One region of the Nonomuraea sp. B19D2 genome, then DNA from elsewhere that is predicted to be linked to it. Evidence: riboswitches for the same ligand, from Rfam matches in the RefSeq annotation. Region 1 holds a riboswitch; each other region holds the start of a gene.
What was found. A riboswitch is a leader RNA that binds a small molecule or an ion and turns the genes downstream of it on or off. The one in region 1 is predicted to bind S-adenosylmethionine.
Positions count from the first base shown of each region.

Region 2: another riboswitch for S-adenosylmethionine. It lies ahead of ABN273_RS05210 (aminotransferase class V-fold PLP-dependent enzyme); the one in region 1 lies ahead of ABN273_RS41470 (TerC/Alx family metal homeostasis membrane protein).
Region 3: another riboswitch for S-adenosylmethionine. It lies ahead of thrC (threonine synthase); the one in region 1 lies ahead of ABN273_RS41470 (TerC/Alx family metal homeostasis membrane protein).

Region 1 is NZ_JBEFAK010000033.1:57,620-60,887, reverse strand. Features, by position in the region: gene ABN273_RS41480 (cytochrome P450 family protein) at 1-163, opposite strand, end outside; gene ABN273_RS41475 (hypothetical protein) at 578-931, shown strand; SAM riboswitch class I at 1,015-1,105, shown strand; gene ABN273_RS41470 (TerC/Alx family metal homeostasis membrane protein) at 1,390-2,430, shown strand; gene ABN273_RS41465 (TetR/AcrR family transcriptional regulator) at 2,610-3,230, opposite strand.
Region 2 is NZ_JBEFAK010000002.1:331,541-334,808, reverse strand. Features, by position in the region: gene ABN273_RS05210 (aminotransferase class V-fold PLP-dependent enzyme) at 1-1,215, opposite strand, end outside; SAM riboswitch class IV at 1,270-1,385, opposite strand; gene ABN273_RS05205 (TerC family protein) at 1,501-2,250, shown strand; gene ABN273_RS05200 (cytochrome P450) at 2,250-3,268, shown strand, end outside.
Region 3 is NZ_JBEFAK010000006.1:70,475-73,742, forward strand. Features, by position in the region: gene ABN273_RS13435 (alpha,alpha-trehalose-phosphate synthase (UDP-forming)) at 1-968, opposite strand, end outside; gene ABN273_RS13440 (RNA polymerase sigma factor) at 1,000-1,554, shown strand; SAM riboswitch class I at 1,634-1,775, shown strand; gene thrC (threonine synthase) at 1,789-3,021, shown strand; gene ABN273_RS13450 (MoaD/ThiS family protein) at 3,046-3,268, shown strand, end outside.

The DNA of each region.
Region 1 (3,268 bases):
TGTTCTGCAGGACGTTGAGCACCTCCTCGTAGCCGAGAACGAACCACACCGGCATCCCGAGGAGCTCGAGCGGGGCCACCGGGCCGTACCTGCCGCGCAGGCGTTCGTGGACGAGTGCGGGGTCCGCGTCGTAGTCCCTGGTCAGCAGCGGTTCAACGGACATCGACTCCAGCGTTTCTGCGGGCTGCTGGGACCACGGGCCGTGGATCACGGGGTGAACTACCTCTCTGGTTGCCGCTCCCTTCGCGACGCCGCTGCATATGTCACGGCACGAGTGACGCGCTCTGGGAGCTTTCGGCCGATTCGCTCAAGAGGTCTGCAAGCATCACGCATAGCGCCGATCATGGCAAGAGCAAGGTGCACTCGCTGTCTCGAAGTGCGGACGCTACGTGAAGGACCGGCCATGGACGACGGCTTCCGCCGCGAGGACCGGCGCCGCCGGGCCGCGACCAGCCGGATGTTCTTCGCGCTCCCGCGTTCGTCGCCCCGGGGCGCACTCGGCGGGTAACCATATGATCGCGATGCGTGTTAGGGTCTTGGGCGGCTTTTATCCCCAAAGATAAGGCAATGAGGAAGTATGCGAAAGAAACTGGTAGCCGCTGCACTGATGACGGGAATCGCGGGCACGCTCGTCACCGGCGTACCCGCGGCCAGCGCAGCCACCAGCGCCGACGCGAAGCTGAGGTGTGTCACCCACACGACGTGGGTGAAGGGCAACACGCGGTACCTGAGGGTGAAGAACGGCTGCAGCAGCACCGTCAGTGTCAACATGATCCAGACCGGGCCCGACTCCGGCTACAAGCGGATCAAGGTCGGGAAGACGCGTACCTGGGAGGGGGGCAGCTCGCGCAAGCCCTGCGGCCTCAGGATCTACTACAAGGGCACGCGCTACTACAACAAGCTCTGGTCCCCGGTGTGGGGCATTTGCTAACCAGTAGATCGGCGGGCCGCCTGGGAACTGCTCGGCGGCCCCTGGTCTGACGCTCCCCGCTGGGAACGGACGATCGGATCTCGCCATCATCCAGAGGACCCGAGGGACCTGGCCCTGCGACGGTCCGGCAACCTGCCCTGACAGGAAAGGTGCCACTGCCAGGATCGATGAGGTGAGATCCGATGAGCGTACCGCTCGACATTCCCATGCTCCACGGCACTTGTGTCCGGCTCGGCGACGGCGAGGCCGTCGAAGGTGACGCCGAGCAGCGTCTGGCCGCCATCCGCGCCGACGCACAGTGGCTCGCTGGCCGGATTTGTCCTACTCTGGGCCAGACGAGGGGAGTACTTCCCAAGCGTCGATCCGGTCAGTACGGACACCACCTGGCATCCCCGGACGGCCACCCACACCCCGGGTGAAGGAGACCTCGAACGGCTCAGCACGTTCGAGGAGGTTTCATGTCCCCGGGGACATCTCTGGCTGCGCCCGATCAGGGCACGATCGCCTCACCCGCACTGTGGTCGATCACCGTGGCCGCCCTGGTCCTGCTGCTGGCGCTCGACATCGTGCTGACGCGGCGCCCGCACGAGGTAGGCATGCGCGAGGCACTGGCCTGGTCGGTCTTCTACCTGGTGCTGCCGGTGGGCTTCTGCGCCTACCTGTGGGGCGCCTTCGGCACCGGGGTGGCGGTCGAGTTCTTCACCGGGTACGTGGTGGAGAAGTCGCTGTCGGTGGACAACCTGTTCGTGTTCATGTTGCTGCTGTCGGCGTTCGCGGTGCCGCACGAGCTGGCCCAGCGGGTGCTGCTGTACGGGATCGTCGGGGCGCTGGTGCTGCGGGCGGTCTTCATCGCGCTGGGCGCCGCGGCGCTGCAGAGCGGCACGTGGGCGTTCCTGCTGTTCGGGGTGGTCCTGATCGTCACCGCGGCCAAGGTGCTGAAGGGGGACGACCAGCAGGTCGACATCGACTCCATGCGCAGCGTCCGGCTGCTGCGCCGCTTCATCCCGGTCACCGGCGACTACCGCGGGTTCCGGCTGGTGGTGCGCGAGCGGGGCCGGCCGGCGCTCACCCCGCTGGCCCTGGCGACCGTGGCGGTGTTCGCTACCGACATCGTCTTCGCCGTCGACTCGGTGCCCGCCGTGTACGGGGTGACGGATGACCCCTTCCTGGTCTTCGCCACCAACGCCTTCGCGCTGCTGGGCCTGCGGGCGCTGTACTTCGTGCTGCGGGACGTGCTGACCAAGCTGCGCCATCTCAACCACGGCCTGGCCGTCATCCTGGCGTTCATCGGGGTCAAGCTGGTCCTCCACTGGGCGCACGGCCTGTGGGCGTGGGTCCCGCAGATCCCCACCCTCGCCTCGCTCGGCGTCATCATCGCGGTCCTGCTCACCGTCACGCTCACCAGCCTGTACGCCGGCAGGCGCACCGCTTCGGCGGCCGGAGGCGGGGGCGAAGCCGGGTGGGCCAGGCCCCTGGAGCGCGAGCCGGTCGACCCTTGAAGCCGGCATCGGCACGGCGGCGCATGCGGGCGAGCCGCGCGTTCACCTGCCGGTTCGTGGGTCGGGCGCCCGAACGAACGGCGAAACTCCCGGCCGCGACATCACGGCCGTGAGCGGTGCCGTGGCATCGGGAATTCCGGCTTACCGGATGCGCCACGAGGGCAGGTGGCCGCCGGCGGCTAAGAGTGGGCGGCCAGGCCGTCCAGGGTGACGGTGATGAGGCGGTCGGCCGCGGCAGGTGACACGTGCTCGTGGAGCCAGGCGGCGGCGGAGGTGAGCGCGGTCACGTCCGCGCCGGTCGCGTCGGGACGTACGGCGCCGGATTCGCGCGCCCGCGCGACCAGCCGTTCGCCGATCTCCGCCATGCGCAGGCACGAGTCGTGCAGCTCCGACGCCTCGTCGTCCAGGCCGTCCGCCAGCAGGGAGGCCAGCCCGCTGTAGGTGGCGGCGTGCGCGGTCGCCGCGCGTACCCAGGCGGCCAGCGCCGAGCCGGCCGGGGACCGGCCGCCCGGCGTGCCCGGCGCCGAGCCGGCCGGGAGCCGGTCGTCCGGCGCCGAGTCGGCCAGGAGCCGGTCGCCCAGCTCGAACAGGGCCTCGTTGCGCTCTCGCAGCAGCGCGCCGACCAGGGCGCGGCGGTTGGGGAAATGGCCGTAGAGCGTGCCGATGGCCACGCCGGCGCGGCGGGCGATGCTCTCCAGGCTGGAGTCGACGCCGCGTTCCTTGAACGCGGCGTCGGCCTCGGCCAGGAGGCGCTCGTAGTTGCGGCGGGCGTCGGCGCGGGGCCGGCGGGTGGTGGTCATGCGGGCGTCCCCATTAATTCGAGGTAGCCTCGATATAG
Region 2 (3,268 bases), on a different contig from region 1:
GATGCCGATCGAGGCCCGCACCGCGGAGGCGGTGCCGTCCTCGCAACCCCCGTCGGTCTCGTCGAGGAGGTGCCGGACGAAGGGGTGCGCGCAGAACTTCCCGTCGCGCACCCCGATGCCGTACTCGCCGGACAGCACCTCGGCCACCTCGCGGGCCGAGTAGCCGTCCACGGTGAACGACACGATGCCGACGCGCGGGTGGTCATCCCCCCACAGCGACAGCTCACGCACGCCCTCGATCGCGGCCAGCCCGGACCGCAGCCGGGCGATCAGCCGCTCCTCCTCGTGCACCAGCGCGGTCCAGCCGGTGGCCGTGAGCGCGTCGCAGGCCGCGGCCAGCGCGATGGCGCCCAGCACGTTCGGGGTGCCGGCCTCGTGCCGCGGCTCGGGGTCGTCGTGCCACTCGGTGTCGTCCCCCACGGAGCGCACCGCGCCCCCGCCCTTGAGGTACGGCTCACCCTGCGCGAGCCAGTCCCGCCGCCCGACCAGCACCCCGGCGCCGAACGGCGCGTACAGCTTGTGCCCGGAGAAGGCCACGTAGTCGAGGTCGAGCGCGGTCAGGTTGAGCTGCCGGTGCGGTACGAGCTGGGCGGCGTCCACCAGGATGCGGGCCCCGTGCCGGTGCGCGATGTGGGCCAGGGCGGCGATGGGCCAGAGCTCGCCGGTGACGTTCGAGGCGGCGGTGACCACGAGCAGCTTCGGCCCGTCGATCCCGGCCAGCGCCTCGTCGGCGGCGCGGACGGCCTCGCCGGGGAAGGCGGGCGGCGCCAGCCGTACGGACTTCTTCCAGGGCAGGAGCGAGGCGTGGTGCTCGGTGTCGAAGACCACGGTGGTGGTGCCGGCGGGCAGGCAGCCGGCCAGGAGGTTCGTGGCGTCGGTGGTGTTGCGGGTGAAGATCACGGCGTCGTCCGGGCGGGCGCCGACGAACGCCCTGACCGTGTGGCGGGCCTGCTCGTAGCGGGCGGTGGTCAGCTGGGAGGCGTAGCCCGCGCCCCGGTGGACGCTGGAGTAGGCCGGGAGCGCGGCGGTGACGGCGGCGCTGACCGGCTCGAGACAGGGCGCGCTGGCGGCGTAGTCGAGGTTGGCGTAGCCGACGAGCCTTCCGCCCTTGACCGGCACCTCGAGATCGGCCCCGAGCACGGTGGGAATGGGCCTGCTCGTGGCCGTGGGAGCCGCCTCGACGGGCTGGGCGGGGATGGAGTTGAAGATCGTCAGCGTGGACACGGCACATCTCCCTCAGGGTCATCGGACCCCTGGAAGCAGCCACAGAGCCCGCGCTTGCCCGCCACACCTCGTGACGGACCAGGTCTTCACCCGGGGCACCCCGCCGCGGACGCGAGGGTTGCCGGCCAGCTAGCCGGGGCTTGTCGCTGGCACTCATGACCTACGACGGGCACTATAACTCAAACCCCTCCTTCGATCGCAAGTCGGCGAACTTCTGTGGCGCGTTACTCGTTGCTACCGGAAACCCCCGCCCACGTAGTCATGGAGGTGCGCAGAATGTTGGACTGGGTGACCGACCCGCAGATCTGGATCGGCTTCTTCACCCTGGTCGCCCTGGAGATCGTGTTGGGCATCGACAACATCATCTTCATCTCCATCCTGGCCGGGAAGCTACCCCCGGAACAGCGCGACAGAGCCCGCGTGCTGGGTCTGGGCGCGGCCCTGATCAGCCGCCTGCTCCTGCTGCTCGGCCTGTCGTGGGTGGTGCAGCTCACCGAGCCGTTGTTCGCCGTCTTCGGCCACGACATATCGGGACGCGACCTGATCCTGCTGCTCGGCGGCCTGTTCCTGCTGGGCAAGAGCGTCACCGAGATCAGCCACAGCATGGACGGCCCCGCGGGCGGGGACGGCAAGAAGGCCGCCGCCGCCTCCTTCACCTCGGTGATCCTGCAGATCATGGTGCTGGACATCGTGTTCTCGCTCGACTCCGTCATCACCGCAGTCGGAATGGTGGACCAGCTCCCTGTGATGATCGCGGCGGTCGTGGTGTCCGTGCTGGTGATGCTGTTCGCCTCGGGGCCGATCAGCAGGTTCGTGGACCGGCACCCGAGCATCAAGATGCTGGCGCTGTCGTTCCTGGTGCTGATCGGCGTGGTGCTCATCGCCGAGGGCTTCGGCCAGCACATCCCCAAGGGCTACATCTACTTCGCCATGGCGTTCTCGCTCGTCGTCGAGCTGCTGAACATCCGGATGCGCAGCAAGCGCGTCCACCAGGAGCAGGAGGATTCGGCTTCTAGTATGGAATAGTGCGCTTTGACCCTTGGGATCCGGATTTCGTGGCCTACCCGTACGACGTGTACGACGAGCTGAGGCGCGAGTCGCCCGTCAGCTACTTCGAGCCGACGAACCAGTGGCTGATCTCACGCCACGCCGACGTGAACGCCCTGCTCAGGGACCGCCGCCTGGGCAGGTCCTACCTGCACGTGGCCACCCATGAGGAGTTCGGCAGGCCGCCGGAGCCGGAGTCCCACGAGCCGTTCTGGCGGGTGATCAGGGCGGGCATGCTGGACGTGGAGCCGCCGGTGCACACCAGGCTGCGCCGGCTGGTCTCCAAGGCGTTCACGCCCCGCATGGTCGAGTCCCTGCGGCCCCGGGTGCGCGCCGTCGCCGAGGGCCTGGTGGACGCGTTCGTGGAGAAGGGCGGCGGCGACCTGATCGCCGAGGTGGCCGAGCCGCTCCCGGTGACGGTGATCGCGGAGATGCTCGGCATCCCCGAGCAGGACCGCCACCTGCTGCGCCCCTGGTCGGCGGACATCTGCGGCATGTACGAGCTCAACCCGACGCCGGACGCCCAGCACGCGGCGGTACGCGCGGCGTCGGAGTTCGCCGGCTACCTCAAGACCCTCGCCGCGCAGCGGCGCCGGACCCCGGGCGAGGACCTGGTCAGCGCGCTGGCGGCGATCGAAGAGCTGACCGAGGACGAGCTGGTCGGCACGTGTGTGCTGCTGCTCAACGCCGGCCACGAGGCCACCGTGAACGTGACAGGCAACGGCTGGTGGTCCCTGTTCAGGAACCCCGCCGAGCTGGCACGGCTGCGCGAGGACCGCTCGCTGCTGCCCACAGCCGTCGAGGAGCTGATGCGCTGGGACACGCCGCTGCAGATGTTCGAGCGCTGGGTGCTGGAGGACATCGAGGTGCACGGCGTGGAGATCCCGCGTGGGTCGGAGGTGGCGCTGCTGTTCGGCTCGGCCAACCGTGACCAGGCGGTGTTCGAGGAGCCGGACCGGCTCGACGTGGGGCGCGCGGACAATCCGCACATCTCCTT
Region 3 (3,268 bases), on a different contig from region 1:
TACGCGAACGCCAGATGCACCACCTTCCCGTGCCACTCGGGGTGCGCGTCGAGGAACTCGCGGTAGGCCACCAGGCCGCGCACGATGTTCTTCGACAGCTCGGTGCGGTCGATGCGGACGATCAGCCGCCGGTCGCCCACCTGCTCCCTGAGCGCGGCCATGTGCGACTCGACGTCGGGCTCGCAGGCCCGCTCCCACAGCGCCTCGCCGTCCACGCCCAGGCTGTGCACGCCGATGCGGGTGGTCCTGCCCCCGTAGGTGACGCTGCGGCCGGCCCGGTCGGCCTCCGCGCCCAGCAGCGCCTCGCAGCAGTCCATGAACGCCTGCGCCCACCGGTCGGTGAGGAACCCGGCGTGATCGGCGCCCAGAATGCCTTCCAGGACCTCTCCGGCCACTTCGTCGGGCAGCAGCGAGAAGTACTCGGGCGGCGCCCACGGGGTGTGGCTGAAGTGCGCGATGCGCAGATCGGGCCGCTCGGCGCGGAGCATCGCCGGGGTCAACGTCAGGTGGTAGTCCTGCACCATCACGCGGGCGCCGTGGCCGGCCTCCTCGGCCAGCGCCAGCGCGAACGCGCCGTTGTAGTCGCGGTAGGACTCCCACTCCCGCTCGAACCTCGTGCCGAAGTTGGGCGAGTTGGGGATGTCGTAGAGCAGGTGGTTGACGAACCACAGGGTGGAGTTGGCCACCGCGTTGTAGGCCCGGTGGAAGGTGGCGGGCGGGATGTCGAGCATGCGCAGCGGCCCCGTGTCGTAGCCGGCCTGGTCGATCCTGCCGCCGGGCGCCAGGCGGACGGCGCTGCGGTCGCCGTCCGACAGCGCCGCGCACACCCACAGGACGCCGTCCTTCTTGGCCACCCCGGACAGCCCCGACACCAGGCCGCCGCCACCGCGCTTCATGGTCAGCTCGCCGTCGTCGGAGACGGTGAACGAGACCGGTCCTCTGTTGGAGGCCACCAGGACGCTGTTCATCTGAGCTCCCTTCGCCCATAGGATCCCAGCTATGGCGCTTGATGAGCTAACCGAGGAACTCGCCCGCTCCGCCGCTGGAGGAGATCATCGCGCACTTGGCGAGCTTCTGGCGCGGATCGAGCCGGATGTGTTGCGGCACTGCGCCCGGATCCTGCCCTACCACCAGGACGCCGAGGAGGCCTCGCAGGACACCTTGCTGGCCGTGGCGCGCAACATCGGGCGGTTCGAGGGCAGGGCGAGGTTCAGCACCTGGCTCCACATCGTGACGGCCAACTGCGCGCGCACCACGTACAGGTCGCTCAAGCGCAGGGCGGCCGAGCAGAGCTCCGACGAGCTGCCCGTGCAGAAGCCCGACGTGCGGCGGGTGAGCGTGATCGCCGGCTCGCGGCTCGACCTGCTCGACGCCATGGAGGCGCTGGAGGCCGACAAGCCCGACCTGGCGCAGGCGCTGGTGCTGCGCGACATCGTCCAGCTCGACTACAACGAAGTCGCGGAGCAGCTCGGCATCCCGCTCGGCACCGCCAAGTCGCGCATTCACCAGGCGCGCAAATACGTGCAAGGAGTGCTGGGCGACGACTATCGTTGAGACGCCGCATCTCACCTGCTGAGACGAGTCGCCATTTAGGCCCCCTGGGCAGGTAGAGTCCATTTCAACAACTGAATATTGCTCATCCAGAGGGGTGGAGGGACCGGCCCTGCGAAGCCCCGGCAACCCTCCCGGCTTGAGGCTCGCGACCTGGCGAGGCCGACCGGGACAAGGTGCCAATTCCGGTCTGCGGTCAAGGTGGCCGCGGGCGAAGATGAGGGAAGGCCTCGCTTCATGTCGCTCGACTTTGGTCCTGCAGTCGCTCTCTCCTGCCGCGAATGCGGTACGCGCTACCCCCTCGGTCCCAGCTTCGCGTGTCTGGAGTGTTTCGGGCCGCTCGAGGCGGCCTATTCCTTCGGCGCCGTGACCCGTGCGGACATCGAGTCGGGTCCCGCCAACATCTGGCGTTACCGATCCTTGCTCCCGGTTCCTGCGGACGTCGCCAGTAAACCCAACATGAACCCGGGGTGGACCAAACTGGTCAAGGCCGGAAACCTCGGGCGCAAGCTCGGTCTCAAGTCCCTGTACGTGAAGGACGACTCCGGCAACCCCACGCATTCATTCAAGGACCGCGTGGTCGCCATCGCCGTCGAGGCGGCGCGTAACTTCGGCTTCCGCACGCTTTCCTGCTCCTCCACCGGCAATCTCGCGGGCGCGGTCACCGCCGCGGCGGCGCGGGCCGGGCTCGAGGCGTGCGTGTTCATCCCGGCTGATCTCGAAGCGGCGAAGATCGCCATGGCCCGGGTGTTCGGCGGCAAGCTGATCGGCATCGACGGCACGTATGACGAGGTCAACCGGTTCTGCTCCGAGCTGATTGGCGACCCGCTCGGCGACAAGTGGGGATTCGTCAACGTCAACCTGCGGCCGTACTACGCCGAGGGCTCCAAGACGCTCGCGTACGAGATCGCCGAGCAGCTCGGCTGGCGGCTGCCCCAGCAGATCGTCATCCCCATCGCCTCGGGCTCGCAGCTCACCAAGATTGACAAGGGCTTCCGCGAGCTGGTGCAGCTGGGCCTGGTCGAGGACACGCCGTACAAGATCTTCGGGGCGCAGGCGGCCGGGTGCTCGCCGGTCTCCACCGCGTACAAGGCGGGGCACGACGTCGTGCAGCCGGTCAAGCCCAACACCATCGCCAAGTCGCTGGCCATCGGCAACCCGGCCGACGGGCCTTACGTGCTGGACATCGCCCGGCGCACCGGAGGGGCCGTCGAGGACGTCAGCGACGCCGAGATCGTGGCCGCGATCAAGCTGCTGGCCTCGACCGAGGGCGTCTTCGCCGAGACCGCGGGCGGGGTGACCGTGGGCGTGCTGAAGAAGCTGGCCGAGAGCGGTCGGCTCGATCCCGAGGCCGAGACCGTGGTGCTCAACACCGGCGACGGACTCAAGACACTCGACGCGATCAGCGACGATGCCAAGCCCACGGCCGTGATCCGGCCCTCCCTCGACGCGTTCCGCGCGGCTGTCTGACAACCAGGAAAGGCGAGTTTAACCATGAGCGTTACTGTGCGGATTCCCACCATTCTGCGTACGTACACCGGGGGCAACGCGGAAGTCAGTGGCGAAGGCGCGACTCTTCGTGACGTCCTCGCCAAGCTTGACTCCGACTACCCCGGGATCGGTGCGAGAATTCTGGATGAATCGGGCAAGATTCGTCGTTTCGTCAACGTTTACGTTGGGGAAGAGGACGTCCGTTTCGCCGACGGGCTCGACACTC